DNA from 3 places in the Pseudomonas sp. NY15463 genome. Region 1 is predicted to be linked to each of the others. Evidence: predicted binding sites of a transcription regulator. Region 1 holds the regulator's gene; each other region holds the start of a gene.
The links. Region 1 encodes sigma-54, which starts transcription at its own class of promoters, with help from an activator protein. Its sites were predicted from a motif close to ANTGGCATNNANNTTGCTNT; they were not measured.

Region 1 (5,514 bases):
CCTGGGCATCCAGATGATCAGCCTCACCGGCAACCCCGACTCCGCCCTGGCCCAGGCCGCTGAGGTCAACCTCGACGCCCGCGTGGCGCAGGAAGCCTGCCCGCTGAACCTGGCGCCGACCTCCTCCACCACCGCTGCACTGGTGCTCGGTGATGCCCTGGCCATCGCCCTACTTGAAGCCCGCGGTTTCACCGCCGAGGACTTCGCGTTCTCCCACCCCGGTGGGGCACTGGGCCGCCGCCTGCTGCTGAAAGTCGAGAACGTCATGCACGCTGGCGACGAACTGCCCCAGGTACAGCGCGGCACCCTGCTCAAGGACGCCTTGCTTGAAATGTCTCGCAAAGGTTTGGGCATGACTGTGGTACTGGAGCAGGACGGCAGCCTGGCCGGCGTCTTCACCGACGGCGACCTGCGCCGCAGCCTGGACCGCAACATCGACGTGCACACGACCCTCATCGACGAGGTCATGACCGTTCACGGCAAGACCGCCCGCGCCGAGATGCTCGCCGCCGAGGCACTGAAAATCATGGAAGACCACAAGATCAGCGCCCTCGTAGTGGTCGATCAGGCCGACCGCCCCACCGGCGCCCTGAACATGCACGACCTGCTGCGCGCCGGAGTGATGTAAATGAACCAAGACCTGATTCAACGCGCCAAGGCCATCAAGCTGGCGGTGTTCGATGTCGACGGCGTGCTCACCGATGGGCGCCTGTACTTTCTCGAAGACGGCAGCGAGTTCAAGACCTTCAATACCCTCGACGGCCACGGCATCAAGATGCTCATGGCCTCGGGCGTGACCACCGCGATCATCAGCGGGCGCAAGACACCGGTGGTCGAGCGCCGTGCCAAGAACCTCGGCATCCCGCACCTGTTCCAGGGGCGCGAGGACAAACTGGTGGTACTCGACGGCCTGTTGACCGAACTCAATCTAAGCTATGACCAGGTCGCTTACTTGGGCGACGACCTGCCAGATCTTCCGGTGATTCGCCGGGTGGGCCTGGGCATGGCCGTAAACAACGCCGCGCCGTTCGTACGCGAGCACGCACATGGCGTGACTCAGGCACGTGGCGGCGAAGGCGCCGCGCGCGAGTTCTGCGAACTGATCATGCAGGCCCAGGGCACCCTGGACGCTGCCAACGCTCACTACCTGTAAGGCCGCCCATGTTCAGCAAGAAGGTCAAGAACATCGCGCTTTTCACAGCTATCGCTGCCATCCTGGTGGCGGTCGGCTACTGGAATGTAAGCCCCGAGAGCTTCCTCGACAAGCCGACCGCGCAGGTCGACGAAAGCGCCATCGACTACTACGCGATCAACGCCCATAGCGTGCAGTTCACCCCCGAAGGCCAACTGCAGTACGAGATGACCGCCGACAAGGTCGAGCACATGAAGGCCAGCGAAGTCACCGTGGTGACCACGCCCGACCTGCACCTGTACCGTGGCACCCAGTTCCCCTGGCACGTGCAGAGCAAGACCGCCGAGGTCAACCCGGACGGCACCGAGGTCGAGCTGATCGATGCGGTGCGCGTGGCGCGTACCGATGAGAAAAAACGCGAAACCATCATCACCACTACCCGCATGACCGTGTTCCCGCAGAAGGAATATGCGCAGACCGAGCAAGCCGTTAGAATCGACGGCGCCGGTGGCACGACCACGGGCAAAGGAATGAAAGCGTATTTGAAAGAAGGCAGGATGGACCTGCTCTCTAACGTAAGAGGACAGTATGAGGCTCGTTAAAACCATCCCCCTTCTGCTCAGCCTGGGCGTAGCACTGGGAAGCGCGAGCGCCTTCGCCCTGCCGAACGACCGTGACCAGCCGATTCGCATCCAGGCGGACAACGCCCACCTGGACGACAAGCAAGGCGTGGCCACCTATACCGGCGACGTGATCATCACCCAGGGCTCGATGATGATCAAAGGCAACACCGTGACCATGACCCGCGCCGCCAATGGCGACATCGACGTGGTAACCTCGGTGGGCAACCTGGCCTACTTCGAGCAACAGCAGAGCACTGCCAAGCCCGACAAGATGAAAGGCTGGGCCGTGACCATCCAGTACCAGGCCCAGAAAGACCTGGTAGTGCTGACCGATCGCGCCAAAGTCGAGAACGAAGGCAACACCACCGAAGGCGAGAAGATCGTCTACAACACCAAGACCCAGGTGGCGACCGCTGGTCGCGGTGGCAACGTGACCGCACCACGTCAGCGCATCGACATGGTGATCCAACCGAAGAAAAAGGCCGAGTAAATGGCAACCCTCAAAGCCCAGCACCTGGCCAAGAGCTACAAGGGCCGACAAGTCGTGCGCGACGTCAGCCTGTCCATCGACAGTGGCCAGATCGTCGGCCTGCTCGGCCCCAACGGCGCCGGCAAGACCACCTGTTTCTACATGATCGTAGGGCTGGTCCAAGCCGACCAGGGCCGCGTGCTGATCGACAACCACGACGTCAGCCACCAGCCGATGCACGGCCGTGCACAAGCGGGTATCGGCTACCTGCCACAAGAAGCGTCGATCTTCCGCAAGCTGTCGGTGGCCGACAACATCATGGCGATCCTCGAAACCCGCAAGGATCTGGACCGCGAAGGTCGGCGCAAGGAACTCGAAGGCCTGCTGCAGGAGTTCCACATCAGCCACATCCGCGACAACCTCGGCATGAGCCTGTCCGGCGGTGAGCGCCGCCGCGTCGAGATCGCCCGCGCCCTGGCAACGGCGCCAAAGTTCATCCTGCTGGACGAACCGTTCGCCGGCGTCGACCCGATTTCCGTGGGCGACATCAAGCAGATCATCCACCACCTCAAGAACAAGGGCATCGGCGTACTGATCACCGACCACAACGTTCGCGAAACCTTGGACATCTGCGAGACCGCCTATATCGTCAACGACGGCCAGTTGATCGCCGAAGGCGATGCCGAGACCATCCTAGCCAACCAGTTGGTCAAGGAAGTCTACTTGGGGCATGAGTTCCGCCTCTGACCCAGGCCCGCCTGGAGCACTGGCGCAGGCGCCCGATCAGGGCTTAAGTGTTACAGTACTCTAGGCAAACGCTGCATTTTCAGGCATATAACTTGCTTAAAATCGGCGCCCACGCGCCCTACGTAGTAGATGGCGCATGCGCGCCGGCGAACAAGGTATTAAGCCCCTGCCATGAAACCATCGCTCGTCCTAAAAATGGGCCAGCAACTGACGATGACCCCGCAGTTGCAACAGGCCATCCGTCTACTCCAGCTTTCTACCCTGGACCTCCAGCAAGAGATCCAGGAAGCGCTGGAGTCCAATCCGATGCTCGAACGTCAGGAAGACGGCGACGATTTCGACAACAGCGATCCGATGGCGGACAACGTCGAGAACAAACCGGCCTCCGAAGTCCAGGACACCTCCTTCCAGGAAACCGCCAGCAGTACGGAAAACCTTGAAGAAGGCGAGTGGGCCGAACGCATTCCCAACGAACTGCCAGTCGACACGGCCTGGGAAGACATCTACCAGACCAGCGCTAGCAGCCTGCCCAGCAACGACGATGACGAGTGGGACTTCACCACCCGTACCTCGGTCGGCGAAAGCCTGCAAAGCCACCTGCTGTGGCAACTGAACCTGGCCCCGATGTCCGACACTGATCGCCTGATCGCTGTCACCCTGATCGACAGCATCAACAGCCAGGGCTACCTGGAAGACACCCTCGAGGAAATCTGCGAAGGTTTCGACCCGGAGCTGGATATCGAACTGGACGAGGTCGAGGCGGTGCTGCACCGCATCCAGCAATTCGAGCCTGCCGGTATCGGCGCGCGCACCCTGGGCGAATGCCTGCTGCTGCAACTGCGCCAGTTGCCCGCCTCAACGCCCTGGATGGCCGAGGCCCAGCGTCTGGTCACCGATTTCATCGACATGCTCGGCAGCCGCGACTACAGCCAGCTGATGCGCCGCATGAAGCTCAAGGAAGACGAGCTGCGCCAGGTCATCGAACTGGTCCAGACGCTCAATCCACGCCCAGGTTCGCAGATCGAGTCCAGCGAGCCCGAATACGTGGTGCCGGATGTGATCGTGCGCAAGGACAGCGATCGCTGGTTGGTCGAACTCAACCAGGAAGCCATTCCACGCCTGCGGGTCAACCCGCAGTACGCCGGTTTCGTACGACGCGCCGACACCAGCGCTGACAACACGTTCATGCGCAACCAGCTGCAAGAGGCGCGTTGGTTCATCAAGAGCCTGCAGAGCCGCAACGAAACGCTGATGAAGGTGGCCACGCAGATCGTCGAGCACCAACGCGGTTTCCTCGATCACGGCGACGAAGCGATGAAGCCCCTGGTGCTGCATGACATCGCCGAGGCGGTGGGCATGCACGAATCGACCATCTCCCGGGTCACCACCCAGAAGTACATGCACACGCCGCGTGGCATCTACGAACTGAAGTACTTTTTCTCGAGCCACGTGAGCACCGCCGAAGGCGGCGAATGCTCGTCCACGGCGATCCGCGCAATCATCAAGAAACTGGTCGCAGCGGAAAATCAGAAAAAGCCATTGAGTGACAGCAAGATCGCTGGTTTACTGGAGGCACAAGGCATCCAGGTGGCCCGCCGCACCGTCGCCAAGTACCGCGAGTCTTTAGGGATCGCCCCTTCGAGCGAACGCAAGCGGCTGATGTAGCCCCGGGATGTGCCACAGCGTTTCAGTGGCAGGTGTAACACCTGCCTCTTTATGCACGGGCAACAAAGGAGAAGCTGTATGCAAGTCAACATCAGTGGCCAGCATGTAGAAGTCACCCAACCACTGCGCGATTATGTGCTCGAGAAGCTCGCCCGCGTGGAAGGGCATTTCGACAAGATCACCAACGTCACGGTGATCATGAAAGTCGAGAAGCTGCAGCAGAAGGTTGAAGCAACCCTCCAGATTCCCGGTGGCGAAGTAGTCGCCAACGCTGAACACCAAGACATGTATGCCGCGATCGACGCTTTGGCTGACAAGCTCGATCGTCAACTGAAAAAACACAAGGAAAAACAGCAAAGTCTGCTGCAAGGCGCAGCCGCCCGCTGATCCCCCTCATCCATGATCCGACTTGAATCCATTCTGACCCCCGGCCGTTCCCTCGTGAACGTGCCGGGCGGCAGTAAGAAGCGCGCCCTGGAAAAGGTCGCCACCGTGATTGCCGAGCAAGTGCCCGAATTGGAGATGCAGGACGTCTTCGAAAAGCTGGTCGCTCGCGAAAAACTGGGCTCCACCGGCTTCGGTAACGGCATCGCCATTCCCCACTGCCGGCTGGAAGGCTGCACTGCGCCGGTGAGCGCACTGCTGCACCTCGAAGCCCCTATCGATTACGACGCCATCGACGGTGCGCCGGTCGACCTGCTGTTCGTTCTGCTGGTCCCGGAAGCCGCCACCGATGCGCACCTTGAACTGCTGCGCCAAATCGCCAGCATGCTCGATCGCAAGGAGGTCCGCGATCGCTTGCGTGCCGCCGACAGCAGCGAGGCCCTGTTCCAGGTCGTCCTGGACGTACAGAACGAGCATTGACCATGCGCCTGATC
Region 2 (5,514 bases), on a different contig from region 1:
GGAAGACCTGCCGGCGTTCCTGGCCGACTACACCCCCGAGCGGGTCGCCGCCATCACTGGGTTGACGCCGGCCGCCATCCGCGAGGCCGCACGCCTGATTGGCGAGGCCGGGGAATGGATGAGCTGCTGGACCATGGGCCTGAACCAGAGTATCCACGGCACCTGGCACAGTAATGCGCTGTGCAACCTGCACCTGGCCACCGGGGCGATTTGCCGCCCAGGCAGCGGGCCGTTCTCGCTGACCGGTCAGCCCAACGCCATGGGCGGGCGTGAAATGGGCTACATGGGGGCGGGGTTGCCGGGCCAGCGTTCGGCGCAGGTGGCGGCTGATCGCGCCTTCGTCGAGCAACAGTGGCAATTGCCAGCCGGCAGCCTGCGCAGCGAAGCCGGCGAGGGCACCGTGGCGCTGTTCGAGCAGCTCAACAGCGGCGAGGTCAAAGCCTGCTGGATCATCTGCAGCAATCCGGTGGCTAGCGTTGCCAATCGCCAGCAGGTGATCGATGGCCTGCGCCAGGCACAACTGGTGATTTGCCAGGACGCCTTCCTTGATAGCGAGACCAACCGGTATGCCGATATCCTCCTGCCCGCCGCACTGTGGGCCGAAGGCGAGGGCGTGATGATCAACAGCGAGCGCAACCTGACCCTTATGCCACGGGCCGTCGATCCTCCCGGCGAGAGCCTGGAGGACTGGCGGATCATCGCTCAGATCGCCTGTGCCATGGGCTATGAGGCAGCGTTCGACTACCCCGACGCGCAAGCGGTGTTCGATGAGATCCGGCGCTTCTGGAACCCGGCCACGGGCTACGACCTGCGCGGCATCGACTATGCCGGCTTGCGCGAACAGCCACGCCAGTGGCCCTGCGCACCTGGGCGCGAGGATCAGCGCAGCCCGCTGCGCTACCACAACGACGGGGTTAGCCAGACATTGTGGCGTGACGCCGACGGCCACGTACCCGCCCTGGCGTTCCCTACCCAAAGCGGTAAGGCGCGGTTTTTCGCCCGGCCCTGGCTGGCGCCTGCGGAACTGCCAGACGAGGCGTTCCCCTTCGTGCTCAACACTGGCCGTGTGCAGCACCAGTGGCACACCCTGACCAAGACCGGCAAGGTGCCCAGCCTGAACAAGCTCGAACCGGGGCCCTTTGTCGAGATACACCCCGAAGACGCTAAACGCCTGGGGATCGTTGACAAGGATCAGGTGGCGATCCGTTCGCGCCGTGGCCAGGCCGTGCTGCCCGCTCGGCTCAGCGACCGCGTGCAGGCGGGTAACTGCTTCGCGCCGTTTCACTGGAACGACCTGTACGGCGAGCAGTTGGCGATCAATGCGCTGACCTGCGATGCGGTCGACCCGACGTCGCTGCAACCGGCCTTCAAGCATTGCGCGGTGGCCTTGGAGCGGGTTGCCGGCGAGCGTATCGAAACCCTTGAACTGCCCCCCGCCACGGAGCCTGCCGCTATGCCGACCTCCACCCTGTCCCGTTTGCTTGGCCTGGATACACTACCGGTACCGGTGCTGGCCGAAGAGGAGCGCCACTACCTGCAGGGCTTTCTACTCGGCTTGGGCCAGGCGCGTGCCGAGGGGGTGCCGAGCCTGCCGGCCAGCGCACCGCTGGCGCCGAGCCGACGACTGTTCGTCGATGGCCTGCTGGCTGGCCTGTTCGCACAGCCGAGCAGTACCACCCTGGCGGCCACGGCAACGCCTGTCCATCGCATCCTGTGGGCCTCCCAGACGGGCAACGGCCAAGCCTTGGCCGAGCGTTGCGCCGAACACCTGCGCGCCACTGGCTTGAACGTCGAACTCAGCAGCATGGAGGAGGTTGCGCCTGCGCAGTTGCAGGGAGCCGCCAGCGTGCTGTTGATCGCCAGTACGTTCGGCGATGGCGATGCCCCCGACAGTGGCGCGGCGTTCTGGCAAGCGTTGCAAGGCGAGCAGGGGAGTCACTGCGCGGCGTTGCCCTACGCCGTGCTGGCATTGGGGGATTCGAGCTACGACCAGTTCTGTGGTTTTGGGCGCAAGCTCGATCAGCGCCTTGACGCGCTGGGTGCCCGTCGTCTGCTGGAGCGGGTCGATTGTGAGCCTGACTTCGACGAGGCCTTCGCCGGCTGGCTGGAGAAGTTGTCGAAGCAGCTGGGCACCGCGCTACCTGCCGCCGATACGTCAGCGCCGGGTGCGGCTTTCAGCAAGCGCCAGCCGCTGCTGGCGCCGCTGGTGGAAAACCGCCTGCTCAATGGCCCCGGCTCCAACAAGGAAACCCGCCAGTTGGTGTTCGACCTTGGCGACAGTGGTTTTACCTACAGGCCCGGCGATGCCCTGGGGGTGTGGCCGCGCAACTGCCCGGCGCTGGTCGAAGAGCTGCTGGGGTTGATGGGCTTCGATGGTCACGTTGAAGTCGAACTCAAGGGGCACGCGCCGATGCCCCTGGCGACCGCGCTGGAGCGTCACCTGGACATTGCCCAGGTGAACATGGCGCAACTGGCATCCCTTAGCCAGGACCACGCCGAGCTGCGTCGGCTGCTGCAACCAGAGGCCAAGGCCGAACTCAAGGCCTGGCTGTGGGGGCGGCAACTGGCCGACGTACTGCACGCCTTTCCCCAACGATTACCGCTGGCCAGCTGGCTGACGTTGCTGCCGCCTCTGCAGCCACGGCTGTACTCCATCAGCTCCAGCCCCGCCGCCCACCCTGGCCAAGTGCACCTGACCATGTCCACCGTACGCCATGGCCAACGCAAGGGCGTGTGCTCGACGTTTCTCGCCGACCGCGCCGAGGGCAGCGCAGTGGCCATCTTCGCGCAGCCGTCGCGGCATTTCCAACTGCCTGAGGACGATGCCACGCCGATCATCATGATTGGCCCTGGCACCGGTATCGCGCCGTTTCGCGGCTTTCTCGAAGAACGCCAGGTGCGCGGGGCCAGCGGGCGCAATTGGCTGTTTTTCGGTGAGCAGCAGGCGGCGTGCGACTTTTACTACCGCGAGCAGTTGCAGGCCTGGGAAGCCACTGGGCACCTGCGCCTGAGTACGGCGTTCTCCCGCGATCAGGCCGAGAAGGTCTACGTGCAGCAGCGTTTGCTGGAGTACGGCGCCGAGCTGTGGCAGTGGTTGCAGGCGGGCGCCTATGTGTATGTGTGTGGCGACGCCCAGCGTATGGCCCGGGATGTCGATGCCGCGCTGCACCAACTGGTCGCCGAGCACGGGGCGTTGGATGCCGATGCGGCGGCGGCCTACGTGGAGGGGCTGCGCAGGAACATGCGCTATCGGCGCGACGTGTATTGAGTGCTCTGGATTGGTGAGACGTGCACCGAGGTTGTGCGTTTTGCCTTGAATGCACGTTGGCTTCTTCGCGGGTAACCCCGCTTCCACAGGTGCTGTGCAGGCCCTGCAGGAGCGGGTTACCCGCGAAGAAACCAACACCGATAGCGCTTTATGGGGCAATTGGCACACTCCCTGCTTCACCCCAGCTACAACAGCCCCATCGATCAACGGCGATCGCCCAGGGGCCTCACACTGATGAGTACAGGCAAAGGCGCCTGGAGCTTCGGCTCCAGGCGCCTTTTTGTTTTCCGTGATCGAGGATCGGCTATGAAGGCAACAGCGAACGGCACACCACGGGGGCGACTGGTCATCGTCGGCAACGGCATGGTCGGTCACCACTTCGTCGAACAACTGGTGGCACGAGGCGCCCTGGGGCGCTTCGAGCTGCATGTATTCGGTGAGGAGCGCCAGCGCGCCTACGACCGTGTGCACCTGTCCGAGTACTTCACTGGCAGCTGCGCTGAAACCCTGGCCCTGTGCGAACAAGGGTTCTATGGCGATAACGGTGTGCACCTGCACTTGGGCGAGGCGGTGATGCAGATCGACCGCGAACGCCGCGAGGTGGTCACCGAGCAAGGCCGCTATGCCTACGACCAATTGGTGCTGGCCACCGGCTCCTACCCGTTCGTGCCTCCGATCGAAGGTTCGGCCGGCGACGCCCGCCTGGTCTACCGCACCCTCGACGATCTCGATGCCATTCGTGCCGCCGCTGGCAGTGCGCGCCGCGGCGTAGTGGTGGGCGGTGGCCTGCTGGGACTGGAAGCGGCCAACGCGCTGAAGTCGCTGGGGCTCGAAGCCCATGTGGTGGAGTTCGCCCCGCGCTTGATGCCGGTGCAGTTGGATGCCGAAGGCGGCGCTGCGCTCAAGGCGCAGATCGAAGCGCTGGGCGTGGGGGTGCACCTGTCCCGCGCCACCCAGTCGATCAGTACGGGCTCAGACTACCGCTACCGTATGAACTTCGACGGCGGTGAATACCTGGAAACTGACCTAGTGGTGTTTTCCGCCGGCATCCGCCCGCAAGATGCCCTGGGCCGCGCCTGCGGTCTGGAAATCGCCGCGCGTGGCGGGGTGGTGATCGACAACCATTGCACCACCAGCGACCCGCAGATCTTCGCCATCGGTGAGTGCGCATCGTGGAACGGTAGCGTATTTGGCCTGGTCGCCCCCGGCTACGCCATGGCCCGCAACCTCGCCGGGCTGCTGGTGGGCGAGGCGCCTGTGGCCTTCACCGGTGCGGACATGTCGACCAAGCTCAAGCTGCTCGGCGTGGATGTAGGCTCGATTGGCGATGCGCACGCTGCCACGCCGGGCGCGCGCAGTTACCGCTTCATCGACGAAGCCAGCGCCGGCTACCGCCGTCTGGTGGTGGATGCCAGCGGCAAGCATGTGCTCGGCGCGGTGTTGGTGGGCGATAACAGCTACTACGACACCCTGCTGCAATACGCCCAGAACGGCATCAAGCTGCCCGCCGACCCGGCTGCGCTGATCTTGCCACAAGGCACCGGCGCGCCAGCGCTGGGCGCCGATGCGTTGCCCGACAGCGCGACCATCTGCTCGTGTCACAACGTCAGCAAGGGCGCGGTGTGTGCGGCCATCGACGGCGGCTGTGGCGATCTGGCCTCGGTCAAGGCCTGCACCAAGGCTGCCAGTGGGTGCGGCGGTTGTGCGGCGCTGCTCAAGCAGGTGGTCGAACATGAGCTGAGCGCGCGCGGCGTGAGCGTGGACAAGAGCCTGTGCGAGCACTTCGCCTATACCCGCCAGGAACTCTATGCGCTGGTGCGGGTGGAGGGCATCCGCACCTTCTCCGAGTTGCTCCAGCGCCACGGCAAGGGCCATGTAGGCTGCGACATCTGCAAGCCTGCGGTGGGCAACATTCTTGCCTCGTGCTGGAACCAGCCGATCATGGACCCGGCATTGGTGCCGTTGCAGGACACCAACGACACGTTCATGGCCAACATGCAGAAAAACGGCACCTACTCGGTGGTGCCACGCATTCCCGGCGGTGAAATCACCCCCGAGAAGCTGATCGTGATCGGCCAAGTGGCGAAGAAGTACGACCTTTACACCAAGATCACCGGTGGCCAGCGTATCGACCTGTTCGGCGCCCAACTGCACGAGTTGCCATTGATCTGGGGTGAGTTGATCGCTGCTGGCTTCGAGACTGGGCACGCCTATGGCAAGTCGACGCGCACGGTGAAATCCTGCGT
Region 3 (5,514 bases), on a different contig from region 1:
GATAGAGCGATCATCATCGACGATCCAGACGGTTTCACTGCGGCTCATGAGGCGTTGGCTCCTTGTTCCAGCGGCAGGAAGATCGAGAAGGTGGTGTGGCCGGGGTGGCTTTCACACTCGATCAACCCCTGGTGCTGGCTGATGATGTTCTGGGTGATGGCCAGGCCCAGCCCGGTACCGTCCGGGCGACCACTGACCATGGGATAGAAGAGGGTGTCTTGCAGTTCCGGCGCGATTCCTGGCCCGTTGTCGATCAGCTCGACGCGTGCGACCAGGCGATGGCGCACATGGCCGATGGTGAACTGGCGCACCGCGCGGCTGCGCAGGGTGATGCGGCCCAGGCGCAGTTCGTTCTGCCCGCTGATCGCCTGCATGGCGTTACGCACGATGTTGAGCACCGCCTGGATCATCTGCTCGCGGTCGATCAGCACATCCGGCAGGCTTGGGTCGTAATCACGCACCAAGGTGATGCCGCCCTGGGTTTCGGCCTCGACCAGGCTGCACACACGCTCCAGCACCTCATGGATGTTGGTCATGGCCAGCGAGGGGAGTTTGTTGGAGCCGAGCATGCGGTCGACCAGGTTACGCAGGCGGTCGGCCTCCTCGATGATCACGTTGGTGTAGTCGCGCAGACCGTCGTTGGGCAATTCCCGCGATAGCAGTTGCGCCGCGCCGCGAATGCCGCCCAGCGGGTTCTTTATTTCGTGGGCCAGGCCGCGCACCAGCATCTTGGTGGTTTCCTGCTTGCTCAGCTGTGCCTCTTCCTTGGTGATGCGCAGCAAGCGATCACGCGGGTGGACTTCCAGCAACAACAGGGTCTGGCCTTGATGCAGGATCGGCGTGACGGCGTAGTCGACGGTGATCGACTGGCCGGTGAGCGAGGTCAACTGGGCTTCGCGCTTGGTGAACGGGTGAGCCTGCTCGACCGCCTGGCGCAGTGAATTGAGCGCCTCGGCAGACTCGGTGAACAGTTCACTGATGAACTGCCCGTGGCTGCGCTGGCCGCTCACGGCCAGCAGCATTTCGGCCGCCGGGTTCATGTATTCCAGGCGTAGCTCGGCGTTGAGCAGGAGCGTGGCCGTGGTCAGGTTGTCCAGAAGCAGACGGTGCTGTGCATCGCTGATGGTCATAAGGCGTCGTTGACCTCTTTTGGCGCTTGCTAGGCAATGGCGCGGCCAATGCCGCGCATGCGGTGAATCCGCTGATGCCAGTCTCTTCACAGAAAAAATGCAAGAAACAAACCAAGGCTCCGAAAAGAAGCGGAATTTCCTGATAAACCCCTCGAAATGCGCAAATTCGGACCAAGATTCATGGGTTTATCGTTTCATGCGACCCTTTTTGGTGTGCACCCTGAGTGCTTGGTGATTTTCATGCACCAATATAGAGCATTGCCGGCCTCAATGTTTTTTGCACAGCTGTCCGGTGGCGCGGATCAGGGCCAGGTGGTGCAGCGGGTCCTGGGTGCGCCGAATCAGTGCGTTGGCGAGTGCGCGCGGGCAGTCCGCTGGCGGCTGGCGGTCCAATGCTGCCAGCTCGTTGAGCAGGGTGAACTGCAAACTGTCCAGTCGCGGGCGCAGTTCATGGGTCAGGTCGCGTGTGCTCGACAGGCTGTTCTGACCGCGCGCCGCCCAGCGATCGAGCAGGGCGTATTGCACGAGCTTGTTGGCTTCGATCTGGTCGGCGAAGAAGGTTTCGGCGCGTTCGGGACTCAGGCCGTAGTCGGGGGCGGCGCGGCGAACCTGTGCGAGCACCTGTTGTTCGCGCGCTGGAGCATCCACGGCCAAGGCGTGTTCCCATTTGTGGTGGGCGACCGAGCGTGCCAGTTCCAGACGTTGCTCGATGGCGACGAGCAGTGGCAGCAGTTCATTGTGCGGTGCTGTCGAGGCGCTGCAACTGCCCAGTAGCAGGGGCAGGCAAAGCGCGCGTAGGGCGTGGCAGGCAGACATGCAGATCTCCTTGTGCTGGGAGGTCTGAGTGTGGTCGCTGGTGTGGGAACTGCTTGTAGGCAGTTTCTGAAACGCGGGTAGGTACAAATAAAAACGGCCTTCCGAAGAAGGCCGTCTTTCTGATGTCACCGGCGCCAGGCGCCGATGGGATCAGCAGCTGTAGTACAGCTCGTATTCCAGCGGGTGCACGAAGGTGCGGACCTTGATTTCTTCTTCGCTCTTCAGCTCGATGAAGGCATCGATGAAGTCGTCGGAGAACACGCCGCCTTTGGTCAGGAACGCACGGCCTTTGTCCAGCTCTTCCAGGGCCTCTTTCAGGCTGCCGCAAACCTGCGGGATGTCCTTGGCCTCTTCAGGCGGCAGGTCGTACAGGTTCTTGTCGGCAGCATCGCCTGGGTGGATCTTGTTCTGGATACCGTCCAGACCAGCCATCAGCAGGGCTGCGAAGGCCAGGTACGGGTTGGCCGATGGGTCCGGGAAGCGGGCTTCGATACGACGCGCTTTCGGGCTGCCGACGTATGGAATACGGATCGAGGCGGAACGGTTGCGGGCCGAGTAGGCCAGCATGACCGGGGCTTCGAAGCCTGGGACCAGACGCTTGTAGGAGTTGGTCGACGGGTTGGTGAAGCCGTTCAGGGCCTTACCGTGCTTGATGATACCGCCGATGAAGTACAGGGCGGTGTCGGACAGGCCGGCGTAGCCTTCGCCTGCGAAGGTGTTCTTGCCGTCTTTCCAGATCGACATGTGCACGTGCATGCCCGAGCCGTTGTCGCCGTACAGCGGCTTCGGCATGAAGGTAGCGGTGCGGCCGTAGGCGTCGGCAACGTTGTGCACGACGTATTTCAGGGCCTGTACTTCGTCAGCTTTCTTCACCAGGGTGTTGAACTTGACGCCGATTTCGTTCTGGCCGGCAGTTGCCACTTCGTGGTGGTGAACTTCGACGGTCTGACCCATTTCTTCCAGTGCGTTGCACATGGCAGTACGGATTTCGTGGTCGTGGTCGAACGGCGGAACCGGGAAGTAGCCGCCTTTGACGCCTGGGCGGTGGCCTTTGTTGCCGCCTTCTACGTCAGCGCCAGTCATCCACGAGCCTTGCTCGGAGAAGATCTTGAACATCGAGCCGGAGATGTCGGATTGGAACTTCACTTCGTCGAAGATGAAGAACTCTGGCTCTGGACCTGCGAATACGGTGTCACCGATGCCGGTGCTCTTGAGGTACTCTTCGGCGCGCTTGGCGATCGCACGTGGGTCGCGATCGTAGCCCTGCATGCTCGACGGGTCGACGATGTCGCAGGTGATGATCAGGGTAGGTTCTTCGGTGAACGGGTCCAGTACGGCAGTTTCGTCGACCGGCATCAGGATCATGTCCGATGCTTCGATGCCTTTCCAGCCAGCGATGGAGGAACCGTCGAACATTTTGCCGACTTCGAAGAAGTCTTCGTCCAGGCCATCACGCGCCGGCATGGTCACGTGATGCTGAGTGCCTTTGGTGTCCGTGAAACGCAGATCAATCCACTTGACGTCATGATCTTTGATGAGTTGAACCGACTTCGACATGTTGTCCTCCGGATGGTCTAGGGTGCGACAGAACGCTGCCCTGGAAAAAGGGTGTCGCCGGGCGCGGATAGTCGGCCAAGCTTACCTGCCTCACAAGGGAGCAAATTGCATGCCAGTGCCCGAAAATGGCGAGTGCGGGATAAAAGGGGGCGTTTACGGGCATCTATGCGGAGGGCGCGTGGAGAAAACGCACCCTTAAGAGGCGTTATTTTGGCTATGCGCACTTAAATGGTGCGCCTTGTGCGTGGCGTGTTTTGTTTGAGGGCACAGCGCTGGGTAACACCGCGCGCAGCGCGCTGCTTGCCACCTTTGTCGAATCCCCCTGAAAATCCAGCTTTGCTCCTGCAAGGCCGGATGCCATGCCCCATATCCTCATCGTCGAAGACGAATCTTCCATCGCCGACACCCTGGTCTACGCCCTGCAGGCCGACGGTCACAGCACCGATTGGGTGAGCCTGGGCAGTGCTGCCGTCGAACAGCAGCGCCTGCGCCCCGCAGATCTGGTGATTCTGGATATCGGTCTGCCGGATATCAGCGGCTTCGAGACCTGCCGCCAACTGCGCCGTTTCAGCGAGGTGCCGGTGATGTTCCTCAGTGCTCGGGACGCTGAGATCGACCGCGTCCTGGGACTTGAGATCGGTGCCGATGACTATGTGGTCAAGCCGTTCAGTCCGCGCGAGGTGGCTGCGCGGGTGCGCGCCATCCTCAAGCGCATGGCGCCACGCCCCGAGCCGGCTGGTGAGTCATCGCCGTTCCAGCTCGACACCCTGGCGATGCGCATCCGCTACCAAGGCCAGGCGCTGACCCTCACCCGGCACGAGTTCCGCCTGCTGCAATGCCTGCTGGAGCAACCGCGCCGGGTGTTCAGCCGCGAGCAACTGCTCGATGGCCTGGGCGTGGCCTCGGATGTGGGCTACGAGCGTACCATCGACAGCCACATCAAGAGCCTGCGCGCCAAGCTGCGCCAGGTCGCTGCTGACGCCGAGCCGATCCAGACTCATCGCGGCCTGGGCTACAGCTACAGCCCGGAACACGCCTGATGCGCCTGGGCATCCGTATCTTTCTGGTGTACTTCCTGTTCGTCGGGCTGGCCGGTTACTTCTTGCTCAACACCGTGCGCGAGCAAATCCGCCCGGTGGTGCGTCAGTCCTCGGAAGAGACCCTGGTGGACACCGCCAACCTGCTGGCTGAAATCCTCCACGATGACGTCAAGCACGGCACGCTGGGGCAAAGCCGCTTGCCCGAGGTGCTCAAGGCCTACGGCCTGCGCAGCCCTGGTGCACAGATCTGGGGCCTGGCCAAGACCGAGGTCAGCCACCGTATCTACGTCACCGATGCCCACGGCATCGTGCTGCTGGACTCCAGCGGGCAGGACCTGGGCCAGGACTATTCGAAGTGGAACGACGTCTACCTGACCCTGCGTGGCCGGTACGGCGCGCGCTCCACCCGCAGCGTGGCGGATGACGAGAGCACCTCGGTGATGCACGTGGCGGCGCCGATCCTCGACGATGGGCAGATCATCGGTGTGGTGACGGTGGCCAAGCCCAACCGCTCTTTGCAGCCCTACATCGACCGCTCCGAACAGCGTCTGCTGACGCTGGGTCTGGGCTTGATCGGCCTGGGTCTGTTGGTCGGTGCCGGGTTGTCGTGGTGGCTGGTGCGCTCGCTGCGCCGGCTGGCGCGCTATGCCCAGGCGGTCAGCGAGGGTGAGCGGGCTGCGGTGCCCTACTACAAGGGAGGTGAACTGGCGCACTTGGCCAAGGCGGTGGAGCGCATGCGCACGCAACTGGAGGGCAAGGCCTACGTTGAGCGATACGTGCATACCCTCACCCATGAGCTGAAGAGCCCGTTGGCGGCCATTCGCGGGGCCAGCGAGCTGCTTCAAGGCGAGATGCCGACCGAGCAGCGGGCGCGTTTCGCCGGCAATATCGAGCGCGAGAGCGAGCGCTTGCAACAGATGATTGAGCGCCTGCTGGACCTTGCCCGGGTCGAGCAGATGCAGGCGCTGGAG

Region 2: the regulator sigma-54 is predicted to act here: its motif matches at 3,427-3,446, upstream of nirB (nitrite reductase large subunit NirB).
Region 3: the regulator sigma-54 is predicted to act here: its motif matches at 3,601-3,620, upstream of glnA (type I glutamate--ammonia ligase).

What each region holds. Positions count from the first base shown of each region.
Region 1 is NZ_JBLUQD010000002.1:476,627-482,140, forward strand. Features, by position in the region: gene ACNFIC_RS06380 (KpsF/GutQ family sugar-phosphate isomerase) at 1-628, shown strand, start outside; gene ACNFIC_RS06385 (KdsC family phosphatase) at 629-1,153, shown strand; gene lptC (LPS export ABC transporter periplasmic protein LptC) at 1,162-1,734, shown strand; gene lptA (lipopolysaccharide transport periplasmic protein LptA) at 1,721-2,245, shown strand; gene lptB (LPS export ABC transporter ATP-binding protein) at 2,246-2,971, shown strand; gene ACNFIC_RS06405 (RNA polymerase factor sigma-54) at 3,143-4,636, shown strand; gene hpf (ribosome hibernation-promoting factor, HPF/YfiA family) at 4,715-5,023, shown strand; gene ptsN (PTS IIA-like nitrogen regulatory protein PtsN) at 5,036-5,500, shown strand; gene rapZ (RNase adapter RapZ) at 5,503-5,514, shown strand, end outside.
Region 2 is NZ_JBLUQD010000010.1:111,940-117,453, forward strand. Features, by position in the region: gene ACNFIC_RS22695 (molybdopterin-dependent oxidoreductase) at 1-3,268, shown strand, start outside; gene nirB (nitrite reductase large subunit NirB) at 3,575-5,514, shown strand, end outside.
Region 3 is NZ_JBLUQD010000003.1:540,061-545,574, forward strand. Features, by position in the region: gene ntrC (nitrogen regulation protein NR(I)) at 1-48, opposite strand, end outside; gene glnL (nitrogen regulation protein NR(II)) at 45-1,130, opposite strand; gene aroQ (gamma subclass chorismate mutase AroQ) at 1,398-1,946, opposite strand; gene glnA (type I glutamate--ammonia ligase) at 2,097-3,503, opposite strand; gene creB (two-component system response regulator CreB) at 3,863-4,543, shown strand; gene creC (two-component system sensor histidine kinase CreC) at 4,543-5,514, shown strand, end outside.